Regions from separate parts of the Streptomyces sp. NPDC102283 genome, predicted to be linked through region 4. Evidence: riboswitches for the same ligand, from Rfam matches in the RefSeq annotation. Region 4 holds a riboswitch; each other region holds the start of a gene.

What was found. Region 4 has a riboswitch for cobalamin ahead of ACIRJT_RS05630 (CbtB-domain containing protein). Riboswitches for the same ligand answer to the same signal wherever they lie in the genome.
Region 1: it holds a riboswitch for cobalamin, as region 4 does, so the genes downstream of both, ACIRJT_RS14150 (ABC transporter substrate-binding protein) here and ACIRJT_RS05630 (CbtB-domain containing protein) in region 4, are expected to answer to the same signal.
Region 2: it holds a riboswitch for cobalamin, as region 4 does, so the genes downstream of both, ACIRJT_RS32525 (ribonucleoside-diphosphate reductase subunit alpha) here and ACIRJT_RS05630 (CbtB-domain containing protein) in region 4, are expected to answer to the same signal.
Region 3: it holds a riboswitch for cobalamin, as region 4 does, so the genes downstream of both, ACIRJT_RS35545 (cobalamin biosynthesis protein) here and ACIRJT_RS05630 (CbtB-domain containing protein) in region 4, are expected to answer to the same signal.

The regions. Positions count from the first base shown of each region.
Region 1 is NZ_JBIWLQ010000006.1:128,646-135,707, reverse strand. It holds gene ACIRJT_RS14160 (ABC transporter ATP-binding protein) at 1-95, opposite strand, end outside; gene ACIRJT_RS14155 (FecCD family ABC transporter permease) at 124-1,164, opposite strand; gene ACIRJT_RS14150 (ABC transporter substrate-binding protein) at 1,161-2,156, opposite strand; cobalamin riboswitch at 2,194-2,392, opposite strand; gene ACIRJT_RS14145 (Mov34/MPN/PAD-1 family protein) at 2,430-2,852, opposite strand; gene ACIRJT_RS14140 (amino acid permease) at 2,981-4,429, opposite strand; gene ACIRJT_RS14135 (DUF2017 domain-containing protein) at 4,798-5,409, opposite strand; gene clpS (ATP-dependent Clp protease adapter ClpS) at 5,480-5,797, opposite strand; gene ACIRJT_RS14125 (nicotinate phosphoribosyltransferase) at 5,877-7,062, shown strand, end outside.
Region 2 is NZ_JBIWLQ010000022.1:78,275-85,336, reverse strand. It holds gene ACIRJT_RS32555 (hypothetical protein) at 1-63, opposite strand, end outside; gene ACIRJT_RS32550 (LuxR C-terminal-related transcriptional regulator) at 597-1,589, shown strand; gene ACIRJT_RS32545 (carbon starvation CstA family protein) at 1,846-4,071, shown strand; gene ACIRJT_RS32540 (YbdD/YjiX family protein) at 4,068-4,271, shown strand; gene ACIRJT_RS32535 (hypothetical protein) at 4,407-5,084, shown strand; gene ACIRJT_RS32530 (GNAT family N-acetyltransferase) at 5,103-5,612, shown strand; cobalamin riboswitch at 5,665-5,801, shown strand; gene ACIRJT_RS32525 (ribonucleoside-diphosphate reductase subunit alpha) at 5,935-7,062, shown strand, end outside.
Region 3 is NZ_JBIWLQ010000027.1:25,572-32,633, reverse strand. It holds gene cobO (cob(I)yrinic acid a,c-diamide adenosyltransferase) at 1-325, opposite strand, end outside; gene ACIRJT_RS35555 (putative cobaltochelatase) at 325-2,370, opposite strand; gene ACIRJT_RS35550 (cobyric acid synthase) at 2,367-4,115, opposite strand; gene ACIRJT_RS35545 (cobalamin biosynthesis protein) at 4,156-5,127, opposite strand; cobalamin riboswitch at 5,265-5,398, opposite strand; gene ACIRJT_RS35540 (hypothetical protein) at 5,548-5,778, opposite strand; gene ACIRJT_RS35535 (anion permease) at 5,791-7,050, opposite strand.
Region 4 is NZ_JBIWLQ010000002.1:270,822-277,883, reverse strand. It holds gene ACIRJT_RS05645 (metallophosphoesterase family protein) at 1-463, shown strand, start outside; gene ACIRJT_RS05640 (4'-phosphopantetheinyl transferase) at 460-1,179, shown strand; gene ACIRJT_RS05635 (histidine phosphatase family protein) at 1,426-2,016, opposite strand; adenosylcobalamin (AdoCbl) riboswitch at 2,143-2,235, shown strand; gene ACIRJT_RS05630 (CbtB-domain containing protein) at 2,281-2,496, shown strand; gene ACIRJT_RS05625 (CbtA family protein) at 2,557-3,312, shown strand; gene ACIRJT_RS05620 (hypothetical protein) at 3,509-4,171, opposite strand; gene ACIRJT_RS05615 (tetratricopeptide repeat protein) at 4,281-4,646, opposite strand; gene ACIRJT_RS05610 (pirin family protein) at 4,794-5,759, shown strand; gene ACIRJT_RS05605 (Dyp-type peroxidase) at 6,220-7,062, shown strand, end outside.

The DNA.
Region 1 (7,062 bases), on a different contig from region 4:
GTCTCGCCGTCGGCGGCGGTGAGGTCGACGGAGTCGACGAGGTGGCGGCCCTCGCCGACGCCGTACGAGAGGCCCTCGGTGCGCAGGGTGGTCACGGGCGGGCTCCCTCGACGGGTGGTGTCTTCATGCGGGCGCTCCTTCGGGGCGGCGGCGGAGCATCCAGAGGAAGAACGGGCCGCCGGTCAGCGCGGTGAGGACGCCGACCGGGATGTCCTGCGGGGCGGCGAGCGTCCGGGCGGCCAGGTCGGCGAGGACCAGGAACACCGCCCCGCCGAGGGCGACGACCGGGAGCAGGGCGCGGTGCGCGGCGCCGACGGCCATCCGGGCCATGTGCGGGACCATCAGCCCGACGAAGCCGATCGCCCCGCTGTAGGCGACGAGCGCCCCGGTCATCAGGGAGGCGAGGACGAAGACGGCGGCCCGGAAGCGGGCGGTGTCGAGGCCGAGGACGGTCGCGCCCTCCTCCCCCACCAGGAGCAGGTCGAGCGGGCGGGCCAGGGTGAGGAGGACGGCGGTGCCGACGACCAGGGTGACGGTGGGGAGCGCGAGCATGTCCCAGCGGGCCGCGCCGAGGCCGCCGAGGGTCCAGTAGAGGACTTCCTGGAGGTGGTCGGCGCGGGCGGAGGTGACCAGGATCAGGCTGGTCAGGGCGGAGAGGACGTAGGAGACGGCGACTCCGGCGAGGACGAGCCGGTTGGTGGTGAGGCCGCCTCCGCCGCGCGCCAGGGTGTAGACGAGCAGCAGCGAGAGCAGCGCGCCGGCGAAGGCGGCGGCGGGGATGGTGACGGTGGTGGCGAGGGTCGCGCCGATGCCGAGGACGATCACGAGGACGGCGCCGGTGGAGGCTCCGGAGGAGACGCCGAGGAGGAACGGGTCGGCGAGCTGGTTGCGTACGAGGGCCTGGAGGACGGTGCCGATGACGGCGAGTCCGGCGCCGACGACGATGCCGAGCAGCACCCGGGGCAGCCGGACGTCCAGGACGATCGTGCGGAAGGGGCTCGCCTCGGCCCGCCCGGTCAGGATGTCGAGGACCTGGCCGGGCGGGATGCGGACGGAGCCGAGGGCGAGTGCGGCGAGCACGGCGGCGGCGAGGAGCGCGGCGAGGGCGCCGAGCACCAGGGTGTAGCGGAGCAGCCGCCGCGGTGCGGGGGTGCGGCAGCTCACGGGGTGGTGGCCCCCGGGTGGAGCTGGGCGGCGAGCTTGTCGACGGCGGCGGGGACGCGGACGCCGAGGACGGCGTCGGAGAGCGGCATGACCGCGAAGCGCTCGTTCTTGATGGCGGGGACGTCGGCGAGGGCCGGGTCGGTGAGGAGGCGCTTCTTCTTCTGTTCGACGGTGGTCGCGCCGTAGTCGTAGATCACGATGACCTCGGGCTTGCGGTCGACGACGTTCTCCCAGGAGGCGTCGCCGAAGGGCTTGTCGAGGTCGGCGAAGACGTTGGTGCCGCCGGCCCGTTCGATCAGTTCGTTGCCGATGCCCTCACCGCCCGCGGTGAAGGCGGTCTTGTCACCGCTGTCGTAGACGAAGACGGAGACGGGCTTCAGGTCGGCGAGCTTCTTCGCGGTGGCGGCGTTGTCGGCCTTGGCCTGCTTGATCCAGGCCTCGGCGCGGTCGGGGACGCCGAAGGTGCGGCCGACCTCGCGGATCTCCTCGTAGAGGGTGTCCATGGGCTGGTCGCCCTTGGTGCAGCTCTCGGTGTTGAGCCGGGTCTCGATGCCGGACTTCCTCAGCGCCTCGCGGCCGCGGCCGTCGGCGGCGGTGAAGGCGCTGCTGTAGCCGCCGTAGACGAAGTCGGGGTCGGCGGCGAGGACCTGCTCGTAGGAGGGGTACTCCTTGGCGATGACCGGGACGGACGCGTAGTCCTCCGCGTACTTCGGCAGGACCTGGTCGTCGAGGAAGGCGGTGCCGACGAGGGACTTCTTCAGGCCCAGTTCCAGCATGATCTCGGTGACGTGCTGGTTCATGGTGACGACGCGCTTCGGCGGGGCGTCGAACGTGGTGGTGACACCGCAGTTCTTCACGGTGTACGGGAAGCCGTCGCTCTTCGCCGCGGCCTTCTCCCCGGTGGCGGCGTCGCCGTCCGGGGTGGAGCAGGCGGTGAGGGCGAGCGGGAGCAGCACGGCGGCGGCTATGAGCGCGGGGGTGCGCCGGGACATGGCGAGGCCTCTCCGGGGGATTTCCGCGTCCCCTGGTCGATGCGAGAAGGCGGCGGGCCAGTTCCTGACTTCCGGGCCGCCCTCCGGTGCGTCGTCGTCCTCTTGAGGAGTCCGTCCGCGTGGGAGGGGGCCCGGTCACAGTGGCGGGACCGTGCCGGATTCGCACCGGCTTCCTGGTTCCTGCTGCCTTGATGGGTCTGGGGGCAGTGTGCCAGACCCGCACGGGGGCCCTGCGGGGGCACCCGGGTGGGTTCCTGGTGGGTCCCTGGTGGGTCAGTACGCCTCGACGACCCGCACGTCTTCCTCGGTGATCTCGCCGTCCACGATGCGGTACGAGCGGAACTGGAAGGGTCCGGCGTCGTCGGTGTCGGCGGTGGAGACCAGGACGTAGTGGGCGCCGGGTTCGTTGGCGTAGGTGACGTCGGTGCGGGAGGGGTAGGCCTCGGTCGCCGTGTGCGAGTGGTAGACGATCACGGGCTCCTCGTCGCGGTCGTCCATCTCGCGGTAGAGCTTGAGGAGGTCGGCCGAGTCGAACTCGTAGAACGTGGGCGAGCGGGCGGCGTTGAGCATCGGGATGAAGCGCTCGGGGCGGTCCGTCCCGGCCGGGCCCGCGACCACTCCGCACGCCTCGTCGGGGTGGTCGGCGCGGGAGTGGGCGACGATCTGGTCGTGGAGCGCCTGGGTGATGGTCAGCATGGCGCCAGGATATGCAGGCGGCCCCCGCGTACCAGTAAGTGGTACGCGGGGGCCGCATGCTGGACGCGTCGGCCGTTGGGGCGGCCGGGGCGGTCCGGGAGGAGGGCGGTGTGGGGCCCGCCCTCGGGTCAGTGGGTGTCGGCGGTGTTCCTCTTCTCCGCGGTGCGCGACTGGATCACCCGGTAGGAGACGAAGAGGAGGAGCGCCCACAGCGGTGCGCAGTAGAGCGAGACCCTGGTGTCCTCGTCGATCGCCATCATCACGATGACCAGGCCGATGAACAGGAGCGCGAACCAGCTCGTGTACGGGGCTCCGGGGGCCTTGAACGAGGACTGCGGGAGCAGACCGGCGTCGGCCGCGCGGCGGTAGCGGATCTGGCTGATCAGGATCATGATCCAGGCCCACATGCCGGAGATGGTCGCGAAGGAGACGACGTAGGTGAACGCCTTGCCGGGCCACTGGTAGTTGATCCACACGCCGACGAGCATCAGGGCGGCGGAGAAGGTGGTGCCCACCAGCGGCAGGCCGTTCTTCGTCAGCTTGGTGAAGGCGCGGGGGCCCTGGCCGTTGAGGGCGAGGTCGCGGAGCATGCGGCCGGTGGAGTACATGCCGGAGTTGCAGGAGGAGAGCGCGGCGGTGAGGACGACGAAGTTGACGATGGCGGCGCCGACGCCGAGCCCCATCTCCTCGAAGGCCTTCACGAACGGGGAGGCGTCGGGCTCGAAGGTGGACCACGGCACGACCGAGAGGATCATGATCAGCGCGCCGACGTAGAAGACGGCGATGCGCCACGGCACGGTGTTGATGGCCTTGGGCAGCACGGTCTTGGGGTCCTTGGACTCCCCGGCGGTGACGCCGACGAGTTCGACCGCGAGGAAGGCGAACATGACGATCTGGAGCGTCATGAGCGTGCCGGTGATGCCGTTGGGGAAGAAGCCGCCGTCGTTCCAGAGGTTGGCGACGGTGGCGGTGTCGCCGGCGTCGGAGAATCCGACGGTGAGCACGCCCGCGCAGATCAGGATCATACCGATGATCGCGGTGACCTTGACCATGGAGAACCAGAACTCCAGCTCACCGAAGAGCTTCACGGAGATCAGGTTGGCGCCGTACAGAATGACGGTGAACACCAGGGCCGAGAGCCACTGCGGAATGTTCCACCAGTACGTCATATAGGTGGCGGCGGCGGTGACTTCGGTGATTCCGGTGACGACCCAGAAGAGCCAGTAGGTCCAGCCGGTCACGAATCCGAAGAACGGGCCGAGGAATTCCCGGGCGTACTCCGAGAAGGAGCCGGAGACCGGGCGGTACATGAGGAGTTCGCCCAGGGCCCGCATGATGAAGAAGATGACCAGGCCCGCGACGACGTAGGCCAGGATGAGGCTGGGTCCGGCCCGGTCGATGGCTTTGCCCGCGCCGAGGAAGAGCCCGGTGCCGATGGCTCCGCCGATGGCGATCATCTGAATCTGACGAGCGCCCAGACCGCGCTGGTATCCCTCGCCACCGGTCCCGGAGTCCCCGGCGTCGCCGCCGGGCCGACCCTTGTCGATGTGTCCCTCGTCGACCTGTGCCGATGTCATGGTGGTGCGCCTTTCTCCACGCCGATCCGCGCCTCACAAAGCCGCGGATCAGGTCCTGATCCCCCCGGATATGGATGGAGTGCCGCCGGCGTTCGGCCGGTTCGTGGCGCCCCCGGGAACAGGGGTGGCGTCCCCGGGCGGTCGTGAAGATTTATCACGGCCGCCACCGGACACCGTGGGACATTCTGTGGCGCACGACACAGGAAAAAGCGGGCAAGGGGTTCCGTCCGGCACGAAAAGGCCGGATCACTTGGTGCGATCGTTATGCGGATCTGAGCGTCCGTTGAGCGAACGGAGGGTGCCCGCCCCGGTGTGACGGGCGGGCGCCCTCCGCGTTCACGGCCTTACCGCATTACGGCATTACGGCATTACGGCATGAGCGTTTCGACGAGCGTTTCCTGGAGTGCGCCGAGCCAGAGGTAGGCCATCACCATGGGCTTGCGCGGATCGGCGTCGGGGAGCCGGTAGAGCGAGCCCTCCTGGCCCTCGTCCTCGTCGGAGACCTCCAGCCGGGTGCCGATGGTCAGGCGCAGGTCGTTGAGGGAGCGCAGCCAGCTGCGGCACTCGTCGCCGGTGAGGGTGAGGACGGCGCCGCCCTCCCCGGTGGGCGAGAGCGCGTCCAGGGTGCGGACGACGGCGACGGCGTCCTCGCGCTTGCCCGAGCGCAGGTCGTTCTCGGTGAAGCGGCGGAACTCGGAGGACAGCTCGCGCAGCTCCTCCTCAGGCTTTCCGCCCTCGGCGGGCCGGTCGGGGCCGCCGTAGGCGTCGGGGAAGAGCCGGGCGAGCGCCGGGTCGGACGGCGGCTTGCTGGGGCCCTCGGCGAAGAGGGCGGCGAGCGGGTCCTCGCCGTCGGCGGGCGTCTCGCCCGGGCCGATCAGTTCGAGCAGCTGGACGACGAGGGAGCGCAGGATGGAGATCTCGACCTCGTCGAGCGCGACGGCCGCGCCGCCGCCTGGGGTGGCCTCGAAATGGCCGGCCATGGATTCTCCGATGGTGGGTCGAACGGGGCGGGTGAGGGCGGGGCGAGGGGCGGGCCGAGCCCTGAAGGGGTCAGTCGCGGTCCTGGGTGAGGGTGGCCCACAGCCCGTATCCGTGCATGGCCTGGACGTCGCGTTCCATCTCCTCGCGGCTCCCGCTGGAGACGACGGCGCGGCCCTTGTGGTGCACGTCCATCATGAGCCGGCGGGCCTTGTCCTTCGGGTAGCCGAAGTAGGCCTGGAAGACATAGGTCACGTAGCTCATGAGGTTGACCGGGTCATTGTGGACGAGCGTCACCCACGGGACGTCCGGCTCGGGGACCACGAAGGTCTCCTCGGCCGAATCGGGACGTTCGATCTCTAGCGGGGTAGCAACGCTCACCTGTCCCATGCTGCCACCCGGGCGGGTCCCGTGCACAAACGGACCCCACATCTCGTCACTTTGACGAATAGGGGGTAGCATCCCAGCCATGAACTCAGCGGACCTCGGGCGACGGGTCGGCGTTCCGTCGACCGCGCTCTTCACCGACCAGTACGAGCTGACCATGGTGCAGGCGGCCCTCAAGGCCGGCACCGCCGACCGGCACTCGGTCTTCGAAGCGTTCACCCGCCGACTGCCCGAGGGGCGGCGCTACGGAGTCGTCGCGGGCACCGGCCGGGTGCTGGACGCGGTGGAGAACTTCCACTTCGACGACGAGATGATCGGCTTCCTGCGGCAGCAGGGGATCGTCGACGAGCCCACCCTCGAATGGCTGGCCGACTACCGCTTCAGCGGCGATATCTGGGGCTACCCGGAGGGCGAGGTCTACTTCCCCGGCTCCCCGATCCTGCGGGTGGAGGGCTCCTTCGCCGAGTGCGTGCTGCTGGAGACGGTGATCCTCTCCATCCTCAACCACGACTCCGCCATCGCCGCCGCCGCCTCGCGGATGTCGGCCGCCGCCGGGGGCCGCCGGCTGATCGAGATGGGCGCGCGCCGCACCCACGAGCTGTCCGCGGTCGCCTCGGCCCGCGCCGCGTACGTCGGCGGCTTCGACGCCACCTCCGACCTGGCGGCGGGCTTCCGCTGGGCGATGCCGACCGTCGGCACGAGCGCGCACGCCTTCACCCTGCTGCACGACACCGAGCGCGACGCGTTCCGGGCGCAGGTGGACTCGCTGGGCCGGGGCACGACACTGCTGGTCGACACGTACGACGTGACCGAGGCGGTCCGGGCGGCCGTCGAGATCGCGGGGCCCGAGCTGGGCGCCGTACGGATCGACTCCGGCGACCTGCTGCTGGTCGCGCACCGGGTGCGGCAGCAGCTGGACGAGCTGGGGGCGACGGGCACGAAGATCGTGGTGACCTCGGACCTGGACGAGTACGCCATCGCCTCGCTGGCCGCCGCACCGGTGGACGCGTACGGGGTCGGCACCCAGCTGGTCACCGGGAGCGGGCACCCCACCTGCTCGATGGTCTACAAGCTGGTGGCCCGCGCCGGCTCGGCGGAGCCGGACGCCCCGCTGGTGCCGGTGGCGAAGAAGTCGCTCGGCGCGAAGTCGTCCAAGGGCGGCCGCAAGTGGGCCGCCCGACGGACCGACGCGCACGGCGTCGCCGAGGCCGAGGTGATCGGCACCGGTCCGGTCCCCGAGGAGCTGGCCGGCCGGCAGCTGCTGGTGG
Region 2 (7,062 bases), on a different contig from region 4:
GGCCGTCCACCGGTCGGGGCGCGGGGGTTCGGTGCGCACGAGGAGCGCGGTCACCAGGAACACGGAGATGTCCCGTCGGCCATGGTCACCCCCAGGAGAAGCCGCCCCGGCCCGAGGCGGCGAACGCGGTCGCCGTCCCCGCGGCGACGGCGACGGCCGGCGGGAGGCGAAGGGCAGGAAAAGGGAACGCCCGCATGGCGGAACTCCTCGGAAAGTAGCGGTGTGTGAATGCCTTGTGACGGCCTGATCCTGTCGCCATCGCCTCTCCGGAAGCCACGGTCTCCGGGTGGCCGGGAGTTGCGGGGCAGCAGGCTGCCAGCCTCACGGGTGGCCGTACGGGGCCCGCTGCCTGGGGCGATGCGGTGGTGGCAGGTAACTGCCAGACATCTTGCGGCCGTTCGTGCCGCCGCCCGGTGTCCGACCGGACCGCCGCCGGGCCTCGGCTTTTTGGCCACCCGCGGCCTCTCGGGATCCATCCATCCCGTGGACCTGGTCTATACCTTCACAACGCCTCGGCCCTACACTCGCGCCCGGTGCTGAAGTGGCGTCCCGTACTGGCGTGCGAGGACGGCGTGACATCTGCGGGGGAGCCAGAGATGTTAGAGGTACTGGGGCTGGACGCGCGGACGGAGCTGGTCTACCGGCTCGTCCTGGAGGAGCCCGAGCTGCGACTGGACGAGATCGTGGCGCGGCTCGGGCGGAGCGAGGACGATGTGCGCCGGGCTCTGGACCAACTGGCCGAGCTGTGCCTGCTGGACGACGGCCCTCGCGGTACGGAACAGGGCCCGCCGGTCTTCCGCGCGCTGGACCCGGCCGCCAGCCTGCCGTTCCTCCTGTCCCGCCGGGAGGCCGAACTGGCCAGGCAGCAGCGGGGGCTGGAGGTCGCGCGGGACGCGATGTCGGCCCTGACGACGGACCGGGGGCAGCGGGCCGGCGGGGGCTTCGACGTCATCAAGCGGCTGGTGGGGCTCGACGCGGTGCGCGAGCGGCTGACCGAACTGGCCGAGCTGGCCAGGACGGAGTGCCTCTCGCTGCTGCCGGGTGGCGCGCAGTCCCCGGACACGCTGGAGGCCAGCGGGCCGCTGGACCGGCGGGCGCTGGAACGCGGGGTGCGGCTCCGCAGCATCTATCAGGACAGCTTCCGCAACGATCCGTCGACCCTGCGCTATGTGAACCGGCTGGGCCTGCTCGGCGCGGAGAGCCGTACGCTGCCCAGCCTGCCGCTGGTCATGGTCGTGGTCGACGGGGAGGTCGCCCTGGTGCCACTGGACCCCGACGACGGCCGGGCGGGCGCGCTGGAGTTGCGGAGCAAGGGGGCCGTCGCGGTGGCCCGTCTCCTGTTCGAGCAGTTGTGGGCCGCCGCCACTCCGCTCGGCTCGGCTCCCCGGCGCGACGGCAACGGGCTGACCCCGCAGGAGGACGAGTTGCTGTCCCTGCTGGCGAAGGGGCACACGGACGCGACCGTCGCCCGCCGGCTGGGGGTGTCGCTGCGCACGGTGCGCCGGATGAACGCGGAACTGACGGCCCGGATGCAGGCCCGCAGCAGGTTCCAGGCGGGAGCGGAGGCGGCGCGCCGGGGCTGGGTCTGACCGGCGCGGGACCGTCCCGTAACCACTGATCCGACCGGACGCGGGACCGCCGCCCGCCCGGTCGGCCCGACCGGGCGTCGGCCCTTCCCACGCCGGTCACGACCGGGGTGAACCGAATCGGCGCCGCATTCGTGCCCCGTTGCGATACATCACCGTTGCCGGACCGCAATGCGGACAGGGGGTGACGCTGGGCGGACGTGTCCCCTAGATTTCCTGCCCATTGCACCGGTGATCAGCGAGGGGACGGAGTCACCACATGGCGGAAACGCCCACACCAGCACCATCGGCACCGCAGGCGCCGGGGAGACGGGGCATCTCGCCCAGGTCCATCGTGATCTGGAGCCTCGTCGCCCTGGTCGGCGCCATCGGCTGGGCCACCCTCGCGCTCTCGCGCGGTGAGGAGGTGTCCGCCGCCTGGATGCTGGCAGCGGCCCTCGGCTCGTACGCCATCGCGTACCGCTTCTACTCCCGGTTCATCGCGAACAGGGTCCTGAAGGCCGACAAGAACCGCGCGACCCCCGCCGAACGGCTGGACAACGGTGTCGACTTCCATCCCACCGACCGCCGGGTCCTGTTCGGCCACCACTTCGCCGCCATCGCCGGGGCGGGCCCCCTGGTCGGCCCGGTGCTCGCCGCGCAGATGGGGTATCTGCCCGGCACGATCTGGCTCGTCGTCGGCGTCATCTTCGCCGGCGCCGTCCAGGACATGGTGACGCTCTTCTTCTCCACCCGCCGCAACGGCCGTTCGCTCGGTCAGATGGCGCGCGACGAGATCGGCCCGGTCGGCGGGATCGCCGCTCTGGTCGCGGTCTTCATCATCATGATCATCCTGCTCGCGGTCCTCGCGCTGGTCATCGTGAACGCGCTCGCCCATTCGCCGTGGGGCGTCTTCTCCATCGGCATGACGATCCCGATCGCCCTCTTCATGGGCGTCTATCTGCGCACCCTGCGGCCGGGCAAGGTCAGCGAGGTCTCCTTCATCGGCGTCGCGCTGCTGCTCCTCGCGATCGTCTCGGGCGGCTGGGTCGCCGAGTCGTCGTGGGCGGACTTCTTCACGCTGGAGCCGGCCACGCTGGTGATCTGGATGATCGTGTACGGGTTCTTCGCCTCGGTGCTCCCGGTGTGGCTGCTGCTGGCCCCGCGCGACTACCTCTCCACCTTCATGAAGGTCGGCACGATCGGGCTGCTGGCCCTGGGCGTGGTCGTCGCCCTGCCGACGCTGAAGATGCCCGCGGTCACCGACTTCGCCTCCAGCGGCTCGGGCCCGGTCTTCGCCGGCTCGATGTTCCCGTTCGTCTTCATCACCATCGCCTGCGGCGCGCTCTCCGGCTTCCACTCCCTGGTCTCCTCCGGCACCACGCCGAAGATGGTCCAGAAGGAGACGCAGATCCGGATGATCGGCTACGGCGCCATGCTGGTCGAGTCGTTCGTGGCGATCATGGCGATGATCGCCGCCTGCATCATCGACCCCGGGCTCTACTTCGCCATCAACGCACCCGTCGGCGTGATCGGCGACAGTGTCCAGTCCGCCTCCCAGGCCGTGGCCAACTTCGGCTTCACCATCACGCCGGACGCGCTGGCCCAGGCCGCCAAGGACGTCGAGGAGGCGAGCCTGCTCTCCCGGACCGGTGGCGCGCCCACGTTCGCGCTCGGCATGGCGGAGATCTTCTCCGCGGTGGTCGGCGGGACCGCGATGAAGGCGTTCTGGTACCACTTCGCCATCATGTTCGAGGCGCTCTTCATCCTCACCACGGTGGACGCCGGCACCCGCGTCGGGCGCTTCATGCTCCAGGACATGCTGGGCAACGTCTACAAGCCGTTCCGCGAGGTCAGCTGGAAGCCGGGCGTCTGGTTCGCCAGCGCCGTCGTGGTCGGCGGCTGGGGCTACTTCCTCTGGGTCGGCGTGCACGACCCGCTGGGCGGCATCAACCAGCTGTTCCCGCTCTTCGGCATCGCCAACCAGCTGCTGGCGGCCGTCGCGCTGGCCGTCTGCACCACCCTGCTCGTCAAGTCCGGCCGCCTGAAGTGGGCGTGGGTCACCGCGGTCCCGCTCGCCTGGGACGTGGCGGTCACCCTCACCGCGAGCTGGCAGAAGATCTTCTCCGACGACGTCAAGGTCGGCTTCTTCGCCCAGCGCGACAAGTACCAGGCGGGCATCGACGCGGGCGAGGTGCTGGCCCCCGCGAAGAGCATGGACGACATGCGGACCGTCGTCACCAACTCCACCGTCGACGGGGTACTGAGCGCGCTCTTCGCGCTCCTCATCATCGTGGTGCTCGTGGACGCCGGGCGGGTCTGTTACAAGGCCATCCGCGACCCGGAGAGCGTCAAGCTCCACGAGACGCCGTACGTCGAGTCCAAGCTCGTCGCCCCGGCCTCACTCTTCGCGACCAAGGAGGAGAAGGCCGAACTGGTCGCCGCCGGCGTCGGCCCCGAGGGCGGCATCCGCAAGGAGGAGGCGGAGACGGGGAGCCGGACATGACGGTCGCGGAGGTACGCCGCGTGGCCGGACGAATCCGCTGGTACGTCCGTGAGCTGACCGGCGAGTCCACGTACGACCGCTATGTGGCGCACGCGAGGACCCACGATCCGGACACCCCGGTGATGACCCGTCGCGCCTTCGAACGCAGCCGCATGGACGCCCGCGAGGCGGATCCCCGCGAGGGCTTCCGCTGCTGCTGAGCACCACCACCCGGCGATCGGGGCCGCCGCACCCCTTCCAGAGGCGCGGCGGCCCCTTTTCACGCCCTCGCACGAGCCCGGGCGCCGCTCGTTTTCCCGGTGCGCGAAGCCCTCACCGTACGAAAGGATGTGCCCATGACTTCGTATGCCCGGCCGCCCCGGCTCCGTCCCGTACTCACGGCCCTGGCGCTGACGCTGGCCCTGGCGGCGGCGACGGGCTGCGGCACCGAGGTGGCGCCCGACGCGGAGGCGGCGCAGGGCGGATCGGCGGAGCCGGCGCCCGACCGGGCGGAGCTGGAGGCGCGGGCGCTGGCCGTGCAGACCGTCGCGGAGCACGTGTGGGTGACCCAGGTCCCGGGGTACGCCCTGGCTCGCCAGTCGGTCGGGGTGGTCGGCGACGACGGGTTCGGCAGCGTCTACACCACGCCTGACGGCGGGCAGCTCCACCTGCGGGTGGAGCGCCGGGCGCACGCCGGGGCCGACTGCACGAAGGACCCCGCGCCCGCCGGCGGACAGGAGCCCCTGGTGACCTGTGAGCGGGACGGCGAACAGTGGTACCGGGCCACGGAGTCGGGCCACGCGTACGCCTGGGAACAGGGCGGGCTGGTGGTCACCGTGAGCGGGGCGCCCGAAGAGGTGGACCGGGCGACGCTGCGGTCGGCGGCGCGGGCCGCCCACCGCGCCGACGACCACGAGCTGGACCAGGTGCTGCCGCCGGCCGACGACGCCCCCGGGCAGCCGCCGGTCGAGCGCGGTGATCTGCCGCCGGTGGGCGACGGCGCCCCGAACAACGACGTGGGAGCGAGTGGCTGACATGGGAGCGAGTGGCTGATGGATCTGACGATCAGGGCGGCGGAGCCCGACGAGTACGCCGTCCTCGGCGAGATCATCGCCGAGGCGTATCTCGGCGACGATCTGCTGGACGGCCCGCGGGACCCGTATCTGCTCAAGCTGCGGGCGGTGGAGCAACGGGCGGCCGAGGCCGAGGTCCTCGTCGCGCTCGACGCGCACGGGGCGGTGCTCGGCGGTGTGACCTATGCCGCACCCGGCACGTCGTGGCGCGACATCGCGGGCCCGGACGAGGCCGAGTTCCGGATGCTCGCGGTGGCCCGCGAGGGGCGTGGACGGGGCGTGGGAGAGGCTCTCGTGCGGGCGTGCGTCGAGCGCGCCCGGTCCACCGAGGGCGTGCGGGCGCTGGCCCTGTCGACGCAGCCGGCCATGCTCGGAGCCCATAGGATCTACCGTCGGCTCGGCTTCGCGCGGACCCCCGAACGGGACTGGGAACCGGTGCCGGGGCTGCGGCTCCTGACCTTCCGGCTGGAGCTGGGAGCGCCCTCCTGAGGGGTGTGTTGAATCGTCGCGACACAACATGTGGGGGCCGCTTCATCCGGCGGCCCCCACATGTATGCTCGACCTCGCTGTCGCCGCAGGGGAATCCGGTGCGAATCCGGAACTGTCCCGCAACGGTGTGATCGGTGTGCTTTTGCACACCCGCAAGTCCGAAGACCTGTCGACAGCGCGTCCGGCTCGACCGAACCGGACGCCAGACGTCCGGGCCTCGCGGATAGGCCGGTGGACGCCGTCGCTGTGCTGCCCTGCCCCGGGTTTCGCGCTGCCCGGCTCCCCGCCTTCCGCCGGCCCCTGCCGAGCGAGGGAAAGCCCCGTGACCATCGCGCCCGCCGATCCGGTTTCAGCCACCGAATCCGCTGCCTCCACCACGTCCGGAACAGGCACGAACGACGGACCCGGGACCGCTTTGCTGCGGACCCTGACCGACCTCACCGTCGATCTTCCCGACACCGACCCCGGACGGGTCGCCGCCGCCGCGCTGCGCGGACGCAACGCCCGCTCCGACGAGGCCGAACTGCGCTCGCTGGCCACCGAGGCCGCCGCGGGGCTCATCTCCGAGGACCCGGCGTACTCCCGGCTGGCCGCCCGGCTGCTGACCCGCACGATCGCCGACGAGGCCGCGGGCCAGGGCGCGACGTCCTTCTCCGCCTCGGTCGCCGTGGGCCATCGCGAGGGCCTGATCGCGGACCGCACCGCCGCCTTCGTCGCGCTCCACGCGGCCTCCCTCGACCGGCTCGTCGAGCAGGCCCTGGCGGACGGCGCCGACGACCGCTTCGGCTACTTCGGTCTGCGCACGCTGCACAGCCGCTACCTGCTGCGCCACCCGATCACCCGGCAGGTCATCGAGACCCCGCAGCACTTCATGCTGCGCGTGGCCGCGGGCCTCGCCGAGGACGAGTCGGTGCGGGCGCTGGACGAGGTCGCCTCGCTGTACGGGCTGATGAGCCGGCTGGACTACCTCCCCTCCTCCCCCACGCTCTTCAACTCCGGCACCCGGCACCCGCAGATGTCCTCCTGCTATCTGCTGGACTCCCCGAAGGACGAGCTGGACTCGATCTACGACCGCTACCACCAGGTGGCGCGGCTCTCCAAGCACGCGGGCGGCATCGGTCTGTCGTACTCCCGCATCCGCGCCCGGGGTTCGCTGATCCGGGGCACCAACGGGCACTCGAACGGCATCGTGCCGTTCCTGAAGACGCTGGACGCCTCCGTGGCGGCGGTGAACCAGGGCGGCCGGCGCAAGGGCGCGGCGGCGGTCTACCTGGAGACCTGGCACGCGGACATCGAGGAGTTCCTGGAGCTCCGCGACAACACGGGCGAGGACCAGCGGCGTACGCACAACCTCAACCTGGCCCACTGGATCCCGGACGAGTTCATGCGCCGGGTCGACGCGGACACGCAGTGGTCGCTGTTCTCCCCCGCCGACGTGCCCGAGCTGGTC
Region 3 (7,062 bases), on a different contig from region 4:
GGGCCTTCTCCTCGTTGTCCAGCTGACCGTCGCGCTGGACCCAGGACCAGCCCTCGCCCATCTTGTGCCAGTCGACGGTGCCGCCCTCGCCGCTCGCTCCGAGGACCTTCAGCGCGTTCTCCTCGCCGACCTTCCACTTCGCGGACTTCACGAACTGGAACACCCCGATCGGCCAGCCCTGGTTCCAGGCCCGCAACGCCAGCCCGAAGGCCGCCGTCGACTTGCCCTTGCCTATGCCCGTGTGGACGAACAGGAGCGGGCGGTTGCGCCGCTGACGGGTGGTGAGCCCGTCGTCCGGCACCGATGTCGGCTGTCCCTGCGGCATTAAGCGGCCCTCCCGGCTGCGGTGACGTCCTTGACGAGCCCGGCGATCGAGTCGGCCCGCAGCTCGTCGAGCGTGACGGCGGTGCCTCCCAGTTCCCGGGCCAGCTCCCCGGCGAGACCGAGGCGTACGTACCCCGACTCGCAGTCCACGACGACGGATGCCGTCCCCTCCGAGCGGTGCAGCCGCCCGGCCCGCCCCGCGAGCGCCACCGGCTCCGGCCCGCCGGTCGCCCGGCCGTCCGTGACGACGACGAGCAGCGGCCGCCGTGACGGATCGCGCAGTCGCTCGACCCGCAGCACGTCGTGCGCCTTGAGCAGCCCGGCGGCCAGCGGGGTGCGGCCCCCGGTCGGCAGCGACTCCAGACGGGAGGCCGCCGCGTCCACGGACGAGGTCGGCGGCAGTGCCACCTCGGCGTCCTTGCCCCGGAAGGTGACCAGGCCGACCTTGTCCCGCCGCTGGTAGGCGTCGAGCAGCAGCGACAGCACGGCCCCCTTGACCGCGCTCATCCGCTGCCGGGCCGCCATCGAGCCCGACGCGTCCACGACGAACAGCACGAGGTTGCCCTCACGCCCCTCCCGGGTCGCCTGCCGCAGATCGTCCCGGCGCACCACGAGCCCGCGCCCGGAACGCCCGCGCGCCCGCTGGTGCGGGGCGGCGGCCCGCACGGTCGCCGCCAGGTGCAGCTTGGTCAGCGACCCCTGCGGGCGGCGGGCGCCGGTCGTGCGCCCGTGCTCGGTACGGGCCCGGGAGCGCCGCCCCGCAGCGCCCTCGCCGAGCCCCGGCACGCTGAGCATCTTCGTCCGGAACGGCTCGGCGGACGCCACGGGCTGCTGCTCGGCCCCGGTGGAACGGCCGGGCGCGTCGGGGCTGCCCTCGGGGGCCCCGGAAAGCGTGTCGCTGTCGCTTCCGCCCTCGCCCCGCGGCGGCGTACGGTCTCCATCGGCCTGGGGCGGTACGCCGCCGCCACCGCCGTCATCGTTCCCGCCCCCGTCGGGGTCGGGATCGGGCTGGTCGTCGCCGTCGTTGTTCTCCTGCGGACCGGCCTCGTCCAGGGTCTGGTCGAGCTTGTCCTCGTCCAGGCCGGGCGCGTCGAACGGGTTGCGGCGACGCCGGTGGGGGAGCGCGAGGAGAGCGGCCTGCCGCACATCGTCGGCGGTGACCTCCTCCCGGCCCGCCCAGGCGGCCAGCGCGGTCGCGGTACGGGCCATCACGATGTCGGCCCGCATCCCGTCGACCTCGAACGCGGCGCAGGTCGCGGCGATCTGTCGCAACACGCCGTCACCGAGCACCACCCGGGGCAGCAGGGCGCGCGCGGCGGCGATCCGCTCCCGCAGGGCGCTCTCCTCACCGGCCCAGCGCGCGGCGAACCCCTCGGGATCGTCGTCGTACGCGAGCCTGCGCCGCACGACCTCGACCCGCTCGTCGGTGTCCCGGGAGGCGGCCACCTCGACGGTCAGCCCGAACCGGTCCAGCAACTGCGGCCGCAGCTCGCCCTCTTCCGGGTTCATCGTCCCGACCAGCAGGAACCGTGCCGCGTGCCGTACGGAGACGCCCTCGCGCTCGACGTACGAGGCGCCCATGGCCGCCGCGTCCAGCAGCAGGTCCACCAGGTGGTCGTGGAGCAGGTTGACCTCGTCGACGTACAGGATCCCGCGGTGCGCGTCGGCCAGCAGCCCCGGCTCGAAGGCCTTCACGCCCTCCGACAGCGCGCGCTCGATGTCCAGCGCCCCCACGAGCCGGTCCTCGGACGCGCCGACGGGCAGCTCCACGGTCCGCGCGGCCCGCGACACACCGGCGGCCTCCGCGTGCGGCCCGTCGGGACACGCCGGATCGGGCGAGACGGGATCGCAGGAGAACCGGCACCCCTGCACGACGGAGACCTCCGGCATGAGGGCGGCGAGCGCCCGCACGGCGGTGGACTTGGCGGTCCCCTTCTCACCCCGCACGAGCACCCCGCCGACAGCCGGACTGACCGCGTTCAGCAACAGCCCGAGGCGCAGGTCGTCCTGCCCGACGATCGCGGTGAAGGGATACGGCGTACTCACTTGGCCTCCTGGTCGACATGAACAACAGCTGCTTCCCCAAGCCCCTGGGGCCTTGCGTCAGCGGACCGGGCAACATCAAGCCCGTGGGGCGGTGCCTCGGCGAACCCGGCAACAACACGCCCCTGGCCCCTTGAACCGGCGGACCCGGCAAACTCAACCCCCTCCGGCGATCGAGGAGCGGGGTCCGGGGCAGCGCCCCGGCTCTCCGGAGTACCCGCACCCGCGTCGGCCCCCGGCAGGGCAGGCGCCCCCGGCGGCACGAACGGCAACCCCGCGGGCGCACCCCCCTCGATCAACCGCCACAACGCGTCCGTGTCCGCGTGCTCCTCCACCAGATCCCCGAGCCGGTCCAGCTGCTCCTCCCGCAACACCCCGAAACTCGTGTCCGGCGCCGGCACGAACCGCCGCCCGGCGGCCCGGGCCACCTCCACCAGGAACCGCCGCCGGAACGCGTCGCTCTCCAGCGACCCGTGCCAGTGCGTCCCCCACACCGCCCCCACCCGGCACCCGTCGAGGAACGGCTCCCCGCCCCGCACATCGGCCACCCCGTGGTGGATCTCGTACCCCTCCACCGGCTCGCCCAGCGCCGAACCGACCGGCCGCGCCAGCGTCTTGTCCCGGTCGAAGCGGATGCGCACCGGCAGCAGGCCGAGCCCGTCCACGACCCCCGCCCGCGACTCCACCTCGTCCTCGATCCGCTCACCGAGCACCTGGAACCCGCCGCAGATCCCCAGCACCGGCCGGCCCTCCGCGGCCCGCCGCGCCAGCGCGTCCGCGAGGCCCCGCTCGCGCAGCCAGGCCAACGCCTTCACCGTGCCGCGCGTGCCCGGCACGATCACCAGGTCCGCGTCGGCCAGCTCCTCCGCCCGGTCCACGAACCGCACGACGACGCCCGGTTCGGCGGCCAGCGCGTCCACGTCCGTGAAGTTCGACATCAGCGGTACCGCGCAGACCGCCACCCGCAGCACGTCCTCGCCGTGCGGGGGAGCCACGACCGACTCCCGCACCGCACCCCGCAGGGACACCCGCAGACCGTCCTCCTCGTCGATGCCGAGCCCGTGGGCGTACGGCAGCACCCCGTACGTCCGCCGCCCGGTCAGCTCGAACAGCATGTCCAGGCCCGGCTCCAGCAGCGAGACGTCGCCCCGGAACTTGTTCACCAGATAGCCCGCGACGAGCGCCTGGTCCTCCGCGCCCAGCAGTGCCGTCGTCCCGAAGAAGGAAGCGAAGACCCCGCCCCGGTCGATGTCCCCGACCACCAGGACCGGGAACCTCGCGGCCCGCGCGATCCCCATGTTCACGATGTCCGTGCGCCGCAGATTGATCTCGGCCGGGGACCCGGCTCCTTCGCAGATGACCGCGTCGTACGTGGCCCGCAGCTGCTCCAGGCAGTCCGTCACCGTCCCGAGCAGCGCCTCCTGACGGCCCCCGTGGTACCCCCGGGCACTCATCTCGCCGACCGGTTTCCCCATCAGGACCACCTGGCTGGACCGGTCGCTGCCGGGCTTCAGCAGCACCGGGTTCATCAGAGCCGTCGGCTCCACCCGGGCGGCCTGCGCCTGCATCGCCTGGGCCCGCCCGATCTCCGCGCCCTGGCGGGTCACGAAGGAGTTCAGGGACATGTTCTGGGCCTTGAAGGGCGCGACCTTCACGCCCCGGCGCACCAGCCACCGGCAGATGCCCGCCGTGACGACGCTCTTGCCCGCGTCCGATGTGGTCCCCGCGACCAGCAGTCCGCCGCTCATGTCCGCTCCCGTTCCCGTACCGCGTTCCCTGCCGGACCGTTCATGACCGTCCCCGTCCCCGCCTCTGCCCCGCGGCCATCCGCCCGGCGACCAGCCGGCCCACCACGCACACGCCGAGGGCCAGCGTGCTCACCCGGCGCGACAGCCGTACCGCGCGTTCGATGTCCGCGCCCCGCACGTCCCGTCCGGACTCCCCGTTCAGCACCGGCCGGTGCTCGACGCGCCCCGCGTACGCCAGGGTCCCGCCCAGCCGTACGCCGAGCGCCCCCGCGAACGCGGCCTCCACCGGCCCCGCGTTCGGGCTCGGGTGGCGCCCCGCGTCCGTCCTCCAGGCGCGCACGGCCTCCCGGGGCCGCCCGCCCGCCGCCACGGCCAGCGCGGCCGTCAGGCGGGCGCCGGGCCACCCGGCGAGGTCGTCCAGGCGGGCCGAGGCCCAGCCGTAGCGGCGGTAGCGGGGCGACTTGTGGCCGACCATCGCGTCGAGCGTGTTCACGGCCCGGAAGCCGACGAGCCCCGGAACCCCGCCGATCGCCCCCCACACCAGTGCGCCGACGACGGCGTCCGAGGTGTTCTCGGCGACCGACTCGACGACCGCGCGGGCGATCCCGGGACCGTCCAGCGCGTGCGGATCGCGCCCGCACAGATGCGGCAGCCGCTCCCGCGCCACCTCCAGGTCCCCGGCGGCCAGGGCGCCGCCGATGGCGCGCGCCTCCCGCCCCAGCGACGTCCCCCCGACCACGGACCAGGCGGTGGCGGCGGTCAGCGCGACGGCGAGCGCGGGGCGTCCCCGGACGGCGCGCGCGCTCAGCGCGGCGGCCCCCACGGCGCCTCCGGCGCACACGAGGGTGTGCAGGGCGCCCGCGGCCCGGTCGTCACGCCACAGACGGGTCTCGGCCCGCGCCGCGGCGCGGCCGAATCCGGCGACGGGGTGACCCCGACGGGGGTCGCCGAGCAGGGCGTCGGCGATCATCCCGGCCGTGGCGCCGTACGCGAAGACGCGGTCGGCACGCACGGCTCAGCCGGTCGCGGGGAGGGATGTTCCGGCGCGAGGGCCTGTCGTGGGGGGCACGGGAAGCGGCGCACGGCGGCCGGGCATGGCGTATGTCCTCACTCAGGGTCCGCGCCCTGGTTCGACGTGACCGGCGACGAGAGTCTCCTGGCTTCCGGATCCGCAGTTCCCCCGGCCTTCCAGTCCGCGTGTCGCGGGCCGTGACGTTCCGGTGTGGGGGAGTGCTCCCCGGTGACAGTGGCGGGACCGCGCCGGATTCGCACCGGCTTCCTCTGCTGTCGCCGTAAATGGCTCCGGCAGTCCACCACGCCCCGCGAACAGCCGTCAACTCGCTGTTGACCTGCGAGGCTCCACTGTGCGCAGACGCACATCGGGCCGGACACAGGAGGGTGTGTCCGGCCCGAAGGAGTGCGAGGTGCGGGGTCAGGCGACGATCAGGTAGATCCCGTACGAGACCGCCGCGACGCACAGCGCGAAGCAGGCGTACGCGCCGGTGCGCGCCAGCGCCACCGACCCGCCGGAAGCGCTGCTTCCGGCCGTGGCGGACTGCTTGGAGAGGGCGACGATGCCCAGGGTGAAGAGGCCGACCAGCGCGACGGTGACCACCAGGCTGACACCGAAGACGGAGGCGAGAGCTGCCCAGTCGATTTTCATGCGGATCTGTCCTTACACCTTGGCCGGCGGCCGGGCCGGGTCGTCGGGCGCCGAGGCGGGGGCCGGGATGGTGGATGCGAGGTCGGAGGCCGGGCCGCCGATGGGCGGCGGCTGGACCGCCGCCATGGCGGTGGTGACGACGCCCTGGGGCTCGTCGTCGTCCGTGTCGTTGACGTTGGTGTGGTCGACCGGCTGGCGGCGCGAGGCCACCCAGATGGCGAACGAACCGCCCACCAGGATGACCGCCGTGACGGCGATGCCCCAGGGGCCCTGCTTGGTCAGGAACTCGGCGCCCGCACCGATCAGACCGGCCGCCGGGAGCGTCAGCCCCCAGGCGACGAACATCCGGGTGGCGGTGGACCAGCGGACCACGCCCCCCTTGCGGCCGAGGCCCGCGCCCATGACGGCACCGGAGCAGGACTGGGTGGTGGAGAGCGAGAAGCCGAGGTGCGAGGAGGCCAGGATGACCGTCGCCGCGCTGGTCTGGGCGGCGAAGCCCTGCGGCGGCTGGAGGTCGGTCAGGCCCTTGCCCATCGTGCGGATGATGCGCCAGCCGCCGAGGTAGGTGCCGAGCGCGATGGCCACACCGGCGGAGACGATGACCCACATGGGCGGGTTGGAGCCGGGGGCCAGGACACCGCTGGTGACCAGCGCCAGGGTGATGATGCCCATCGTCTTCTGGGCGTCGTTGGTGCCGTGGGCGAGCGAGACGAGACCGGCGGAGGCGATCTGTCCGGCCCGGTAGCCCTTGGCGGTCGACTTGAGCTGACCCTCGTCGGTGACGTTCCGGTTGATCCGGTACGTCAGCCGCGTGGCCAGCATCGCGGCGATACCGGCGACCAGGGGGGCCGCGATCGCGGGCAGCAGCACCTTGGTGACGACGGTGCCGCCGTTGATCGAGGACCAGCCGGCCGACATGACGGCGGCGCCGATCAGTCCGCCGAACAGGGCGTGGGAGGAGCTGGAGGGCAGGCCGACCAGCCAGGTAAGGAGATTCCACAGGATGGCGCCGACGAGCGCCGCGAAGATGACCTCGGTTCTGATGCCGTCTTCGTTGACGATCCCGCCGGAGATCGTCTTGGCGACCTCCACCGACAGGAACGCGCCGATCAGGTTGAGAACGGCGGACATCGCCACCGCTGTCTTGGGCTTCAGGGCGCCGGTCGAGATGGTGGTCGCCATCGCGTTGGCGGTGTCGTGGAAACCGTTCGTGAAATCGAACACGAGAGCTGTCACGACCACAATCGCAAGCAGCAGCGTGATGTGTTCCATTTACCCAGGCAA
Region 4 (7,062 bases):
CATCGTCTGCAACGACGAATACCTCCTGCACCCGGACCCCTATCCGACGCGGGACGACTGGTGCCGCGCGCGGGTCGCCACGACCGGACGCCGGCTCGCGGAGCACGACACCGGGATACCTCTCGTCCTCGCCGGGCACTGGCCGCTGGTCCGGGAACCCACGTCGGTGATGTGGTACCCGGAGTTCGCCCAGTGGTGCGGCACCGAACTGACCGCCGACTGGCACCGCCGCTTCAACGTCACCGCCGTCGTCTACGGACACCTGCACATTCCCCGTACGACCTGGTACGACGGGGTGCGCTTCGAGGAGGTCTCCATCGGCTACCCCAGGGAGTGGCGTGAGAGAGGGCACCCGCGCGGCCTGCTGCGGCAGATCCTCCCCTACGAGGGCGAACCCGCCCCACCGGCCCGCACCGACGCCGAACCGTCCGCACGACGGCGCACCCCCGGAGGCTCCTCATGATCGAGCGGCTGCTGCCCGCCGACATCTCCTGCGCTGCCACCCGCGCGGAGACCGTCCCCGACGAAACCCTCTTCCCGGAGGAGGAGGCACTGATCGCCAAGAGCGTGGCCAAACGCAGGAACGATTTCGCGACGGCCCGCGCCTGCGCCCGGCGCGCCATGGCCCAACTCGGCCTGCCGCCCGTCGCCGTGCTCCACGGTCACCGGGGGCGACCGCTGTGGCCCGAGGGGATCGTCGGCAGCCTCACCCACTGCGACGGGTACCGGGCGGCCGCGCTGGCCCGTGCGACGGACGTGCTGTCGTTGGGCATCGACGCGGAACCGCACGCCCCGCTCCCCACCGGCGTGAGGGAGTTGGTGACCCTGCCCGCGGAACGCGAGCGGATCGGTCCGCCCGCACCGGAAGGCACGGGCGAGATCCACTGGGACCGTGTCCTGTTCAGCGCCAAGGAAAGTGTCTTCAAGACCTGGTACCCGGTCACAGGAGTCGAACTCGACTTCATCCAGGCAGATCTGACGTTCCGTCGAGTCGACGATCCGAGGGGCGGCGAGGGGCTTAAGGGCGGGTCGGCCGCCGAGGGCACGTTCGCCGCGCGTCTGCTTCTCACGGACCCGGCCCTGCCGACGACTCTGCACGGGCACTGGCGGATCGAGGACGGCATCGTCGCCACGGCGGTGCTGGTCCGGCCCGACTGGCGGGTGATCGCCGGAGTGTGACGTGCAATCAGCCGGTGCGCGGTGCGCGGTGCGCGGTGCGCGGTGCGCGGTGCGCGGTGCGCGGTGCGCGGTGCGCGGTGCGCGGTGCGCGGGAGCGTTCGGCGGGGCGGCCGGGGAGCGCGTTGCGTGTGAGGTCCGGCGGGTCGTGCGAGGGCTGCGCGGTGGCGTTCGGCAGGCGCTGGGGGCTGTAGGGGGTGGTGCAGGGAGTCCAGCCGGCCGGGGGCGTTGACGGTGGCGCGGTGACTTTCAGCCGGCCGGGGGAGCGGTCAGCGGGCGGCCCAGTGCCACGTTCCACCGGCCCGCCCGCCCGCTGAGTCCGGTGAGCGTCAGCGGGGCGACGTCCAGTCGCCAGAACGCCTCCAGCGGCAGCCGCAGGCCATGGACGACCACCGCCCGTACGACGGCGGCCTCGGCCACGGCCAGAAAGCCCGCGCCGGGTGCGTCCGGCCCGCCGAGGGAATCCAGCCACCCTCCGATCCTTTCGACCAGATCCCGCAGCGACTCGCCGCCGTGCGGAGCCGCCGAAGGATCGCCGAGCCAGGCGGTCAGCTGAGCGGGTTCGGCGGCCGCCACATCGTCGAGGCGGCGGCCGGACCACCGCGCCAGGTCCCAGCCGGTCAGGGCCGGTTCGGTCCGCGCCGTCAGGCCGAGCGCCTCGGCGGTCCCGCGGCACCGCTCGGAGGGGCCGCTGAGCGCGATTCCGGCCGCGGGCGCCGCGCCGGCCGCCGCCAGCGCCCGCTCCCGGCCGGACCGGTCCAGGGGGGCGTCGCCGTCGAAGCGGGCCTCCCGCAGTGCGGCGTTCATCGCCGGTGAGATCAACGTCACCCGAACTGTCATGTCCCTGCCTTCACTTTCCCATCAGGGGCCCCAGGACCCTGTCGTCCCATGGAATCCGCGCTTCGCCACCCCGCAGATTGGACCATGGCGGTGCCTGCGCGCAGGCGGTATGGTCACGTCGACCATGACGAGGGTGCGACGGAAGTCCGGTGGGAATCCGGCACGGTCGCGCCACTGTGAACCCGCGCCCGCGGGGAAGTCAGACCCGGCACCTTCGTCCGAGGCACCACGACAGGGACGCGTGTTCCCACAGGAGGTTCTGCCATGGCACAGTCCGCCGTTCCGGCGCCAGGGGCATCCACGGTCGCCCCGATCTCGGCGAAGGCCATTGCCCCGTGGGCGGTCTTCTTCGGCATCCTCATGCTCGTCCTGCTGTACTTCGTCGGCGCCGAACAGGGCGCCACCGCGCTCATCTCGGGCGAAGGCGTCCACGAATGGGTTCACGACGGCCGTCACCTGCTCGGCTTCCCCTGCCACTGAGGCACCTGAGCAACCAGGTAATCAGCGGACACGGGAAGCAAGAGGAATCAGGAAAATATCGTGAACTCCACATCTGTCAGAGCTCTGCTCGTGCGCGGCATGCTCGCGGGCCTGATCGCGGGCGCGTTCGCGCTCGCCGTGGCCTACTTCCTGGGCGAGTCCCAGGTGGACGCGGCCATCGCCCTCGAAGAGGCGCACAGCCACGACCACGGCGGTGGCGAGGAGTTGGTCAGCCGCACCACGCAGGCCACCGGCGGACTCGCCACCGGTGTTCTGGTGTTCGGCGTCGCGGTCGGCGGGATCGCCGCCCTCGTGTTCTGCTACGCGCTGGGCCGCATCGGCGACTTCGGCCCCCGGGCCACGGCGGCGCTGATCGCGGGTGCCGCCCTGCTCACGGTCTACGTCGTGCCGTTCCTCAAATACCCGGCGAACCCGCCCGCCGTCGGCAACCCCGACACCATCGGTGAGCGCACCGCCCTGTTCTTCCTGATGGTCGCCCTCAGCGTGCTGCTGGCCGTCGCCGCCGTCATCATCGGCAGACGGCTCGCTCCACGCCTGGGCAACTGGAACGCGACCGTCGCAGCAGTCGCCGGCTTCGTCCTGCTGATCGGCCTCGCCTACGCCTTCCTGCCCTCCTTCGACGAAGTGGGCAAGGACTTCCCGGCCGGCCTGCTGTGGGAGTTCCGGCTCTCCACGCTCGCGGTGCAGGCGACGCTGTGGACCGTGTTCGGCGTCGTCTTCGGCCACCTCACCGAACGGTTGCTGGCGCCCGCCGCCCTTGCCTCGACGCACCGCACCGCGAGCGCGGTGAACTGAGCCGGATCGTCCTTGCGTGTGCGTACGCACACGCAGGCGCGCACGCACACGAAGGAGCCCGCCGGGCGTGGCCCCGGCGGGCTCCCTCGCGTCCGGACAGCCGCCGAGGCGGGTGGCGATCGGCGGGTAGCAAGGTTCACAGCGCTGCTACGGCGGGGACCTGAGCCAGGGGGCAGCGGGCGGGGAACAGAGGTCTTCATGGCGCGGGGGAGGAGGCGTCGTGGTCGCGCAGGCCGTCCTCGGTGCGGCGTGCCGCGTTGCCGACGATGCGTTCGAGGCCCTGCTGCACGTCGTGTTCCGTGCTCCCGTGCGGTGCGTACGCGGAGACCGTGAGCACGAGGTCGCCGTTCCACAGGAGGAGGGTGCGGCCGGGTCGGCCCCGGTCGTCGGCCGGTATCGCGTAGGCCGCGTCGTGGACCTTCTCGGGCCCGCGCCCGTGAGCGCGGTCGAGGTCCTCCTTGACGCGGTACGCGTGGCCGGCGGCCTCGGGGTCCTCGTACACCGAGGCCCTGGTGCTGAGCTTCCAGAACGTGCCGTCGGGAGCCTTCAGGTCCGCGAGGCAGCCGGTCTGCCGGTAGAGCGGCCGTGCCCCGTTCTCGCCGAGGTCCTCCCGGGCGTCGGAGGAGGCGGAGTCGGTGGTGCTGCCGAGGGTGAAGCCCTCGGCGGGCGCCGCGCCCGTGAGGAGATCGCACGGTCTGCTGGTCCAGCTGTGGACTCCCGGCGGGCGAGCGGCCTGCTCCGCCGCCTCTCCGCTCTTTCCCTCATCGCCGCCGGAGCAGCCGGCCGAAACCGCCACCGCCAGCCCGATGAGCGCGGCCGACCGCGCCCGGCGTAACGCCGCACTCCTGGATCCGTGCATCTCCCACCCCTTCGTCCTGGAGATCCCATTGTCCGATGCCGGTATCGGCGGGTAAAGGAGACCGGGCCCGCACCGAGGGGTGCGGGCCCGGCCGCTCACACGGGGCGGCTCAGGAGAGGGCGCCTCCGGGGCCGAAGTCGCCGCTGAGGGCGGCGGCCATCCGCAGATGCGGAGCCGCGTCGGCGGTCCGCCCCTGGCGCTCCAGCGTCCGGCCCAGCATCAGGCGCGCGTAGCTCTCCACCGGGTCGAGCTCCAGAACGGCCCGGAGCTCCTTCTCCGCCCTACCCAGCCGGGCGGAGTGGTAGTAGGAGCGGGCCAGCAGCAGCCTCGGGGCGACCTGCCTCGGCTCCTCCTCGACGAGTCCGCCCAGGATCCGCGCGGCCGTCAGGTACTCCTTGGCCTCGAAGAACATCTGCGCCCGGTCCCACCGGTCGGCGGCGGTGCCGAACTCGTAGTAGGTCTCGGTCTCGCTCACGTGTCCTCCTTCGTGTGGTGCGGGCCGGTTCCGGGCCGCCCCGCCGTACGTTCAGCCATGACAACATCGCACAATGGTTGAACATTCCACTAAAACTTTGGCGTGGGACCCGGTGCCGCACGCCCCTACGGGAATAGGTTGAGCGCCATGAGCAATCTCGATCGCCAGGCCACGCCCTCCGTCTGCGGAGGGCGCGGCTTCGTCGTCGCCGAACCCGTCCGTGAGCTTCTCGCCCCCCGCCGCGTCCAGCTCGGCGAGAGCACCGAGGTCCGCCGCCTGCTGCCCAACCTCGGCAGGCGCATGGTCGGCGCCTGGGCCTTCGTGGACCACTACGGCCCCGACGACATCACCGACGAGCCCGGAATGCAGGTCCCGCCCCATCCCCACATGGGCCTCCAGACCGTCAGCTGGCTCCACGACGGGGAGGTTCTCCACCGGGACAGCCTCGGCAGCCTGCAGACGGTACGCCCCCGCGAACTGGGCCTGATGACCTCGGGGCGAGCCATCAGCCACTCGGAGGAGAGCCCGAAGGAACACGCCCGGCTCCTGCACGGGGCGCAGCTCTGGGTGGCCCTTCCGGAAGCGCACCGCACCATCGAGCCGCACTTCCAGCACCACACGGACCTGCCCCTCGTCACCGCCCCCGGCGTGTCCGCCACCGTCATCATGGGCGAACTGGACGGTGCGGCCTCGCCCGGCACCGCGTACACCCCGATCGTCGGCGCCGACGTGGCCCTGGCCGGTGGCGCCGAGGCCCGCCTGCCCCTGGACCCCGACTTCGAGTACGCGGTCCTGTCCATGTCGGGCGAGGCCGAGGTCGACGGCGTCCCCGTGCTGCCCGGCTCGATGCTCTACCTCGGCTGCGGCCGCACCGAACTGCCCCTGCGCGCCGTCTCCGACGCCGGCCTGATGCTCCTGGGCGGCGAGCCTTTCGAGGAGGAACTCGTCATGTTCTGGAACTGGATCGGACGTTCCCACGAGGAGATCGCCCAGGCCCGTGACGACTGGATGAACGGCACCCGTTTCGGTGAGGTGAAGGGCTACGACGGCCCTCCGATTCCGGCCCCCGAGCTGCCTCCGGTGCCGCTGAAGGCGCGGGGGAGGGTGCGCTGAGCCGGGTTCACCGCCCGAACTGCCCTCAGGCCGGCCGTGCACCCGGTCAGCGCGACGGCCACCAGGAGAATGAGGACCCCGCGCAGGCCGACCCTTCGCCCCGGTGCCCGGGAGAGCCGAGTGGGCAAGGCGGCTATCGGTGAGGACGAGTTCGCAGGGGGCGAGGAGGCCGCCGCCCTTGTCGCTCCCGCCCCCACCACCGCCGGGGATGACGCCGTCCGGGCGCTGGGTGAGGTGCCGCCGCACGTAGCCGGCGACCATGCAGGCGCCGTTCTCCGCCCTACGGCGTGACGGCGTGACGGCGGTCGCGGGACGGCGCCGGCCGCCATAGATCTCATGGCCCACCTCTCCGTACGCCAAAAGGATGCGAGAGGTGCTTCCCTCGCCCAGCTATCGCCCGAGCCGGGTAGAGGTGACAGGGACAGAGCAGGCCGTACGACCCCCCGGAAAGAGAACGGCCATGACAGAACATGACCACGCCCGGGCTCCGCATCCCGGCCGACGCGCCCTGGTACGAGGCGCCGCGGGCCTGGTGGGAGCCGGAGGCCTGGCCGCAACGGTGTCGGTCAGCCCCGCTTCCAGCATCTCGACGAGCGCTTCCGGCGATGGCCGGGTGCCGTTCCACGGTGCACATCAGGCAGGCATCCTCACCCGGCAGCAGCCGTTCGGCGGTTTCGTCGCGTTCGACGTGCTCGCGCGCGACCGGACAGAATTGGCGGCCCTCTTCAAAAAGCTCACCACGCGGTGCCGCACCCTGACAGCGGGTGTCACACCGAAAGACCCGGACGTAGCGGCGGTGCGCGGCCCGCAGGACCGGCTGACCATCACCGTCGGCGTGGGCGCGTCGCTGTTCGACAGGCGGTACGGACTGGAAGGAGTGCGGCCACCCGGACTCGTGGACATGCCGGAGTTCCCCGGGGACCGGTTGGACTCCGAACACAGTCACGGTGACCTCTCCCTGCAGATCTGCGCCCAGCATCCCGACGCCGTCCTCCACGTCGTACGCGATCTGGCCCGGGAAACCGCGGGGCTGCTGCGAACGCGGTGGCGGGCCGACGGCTTCCTGAACCCACCGCGACCCGAGGGCGCTCCGCGGTCATTCATCGGCTTCAAGGACGGCACGGCGCACCCCGACACCACATCGAAGCGAGAGATGGACCGGCTTGTCTGGGTCGGCCACGAGGGACCGGCCTGGGCGCGCGGCGGCAGCTACCAGGTCCTGCGCACCGTGAGGTTCCACGCGGAGGAGTGGGACCGGGTCCCGACGGCCGAGCAGGAGCAGATCTTCGGCCGGCGCAAAGCC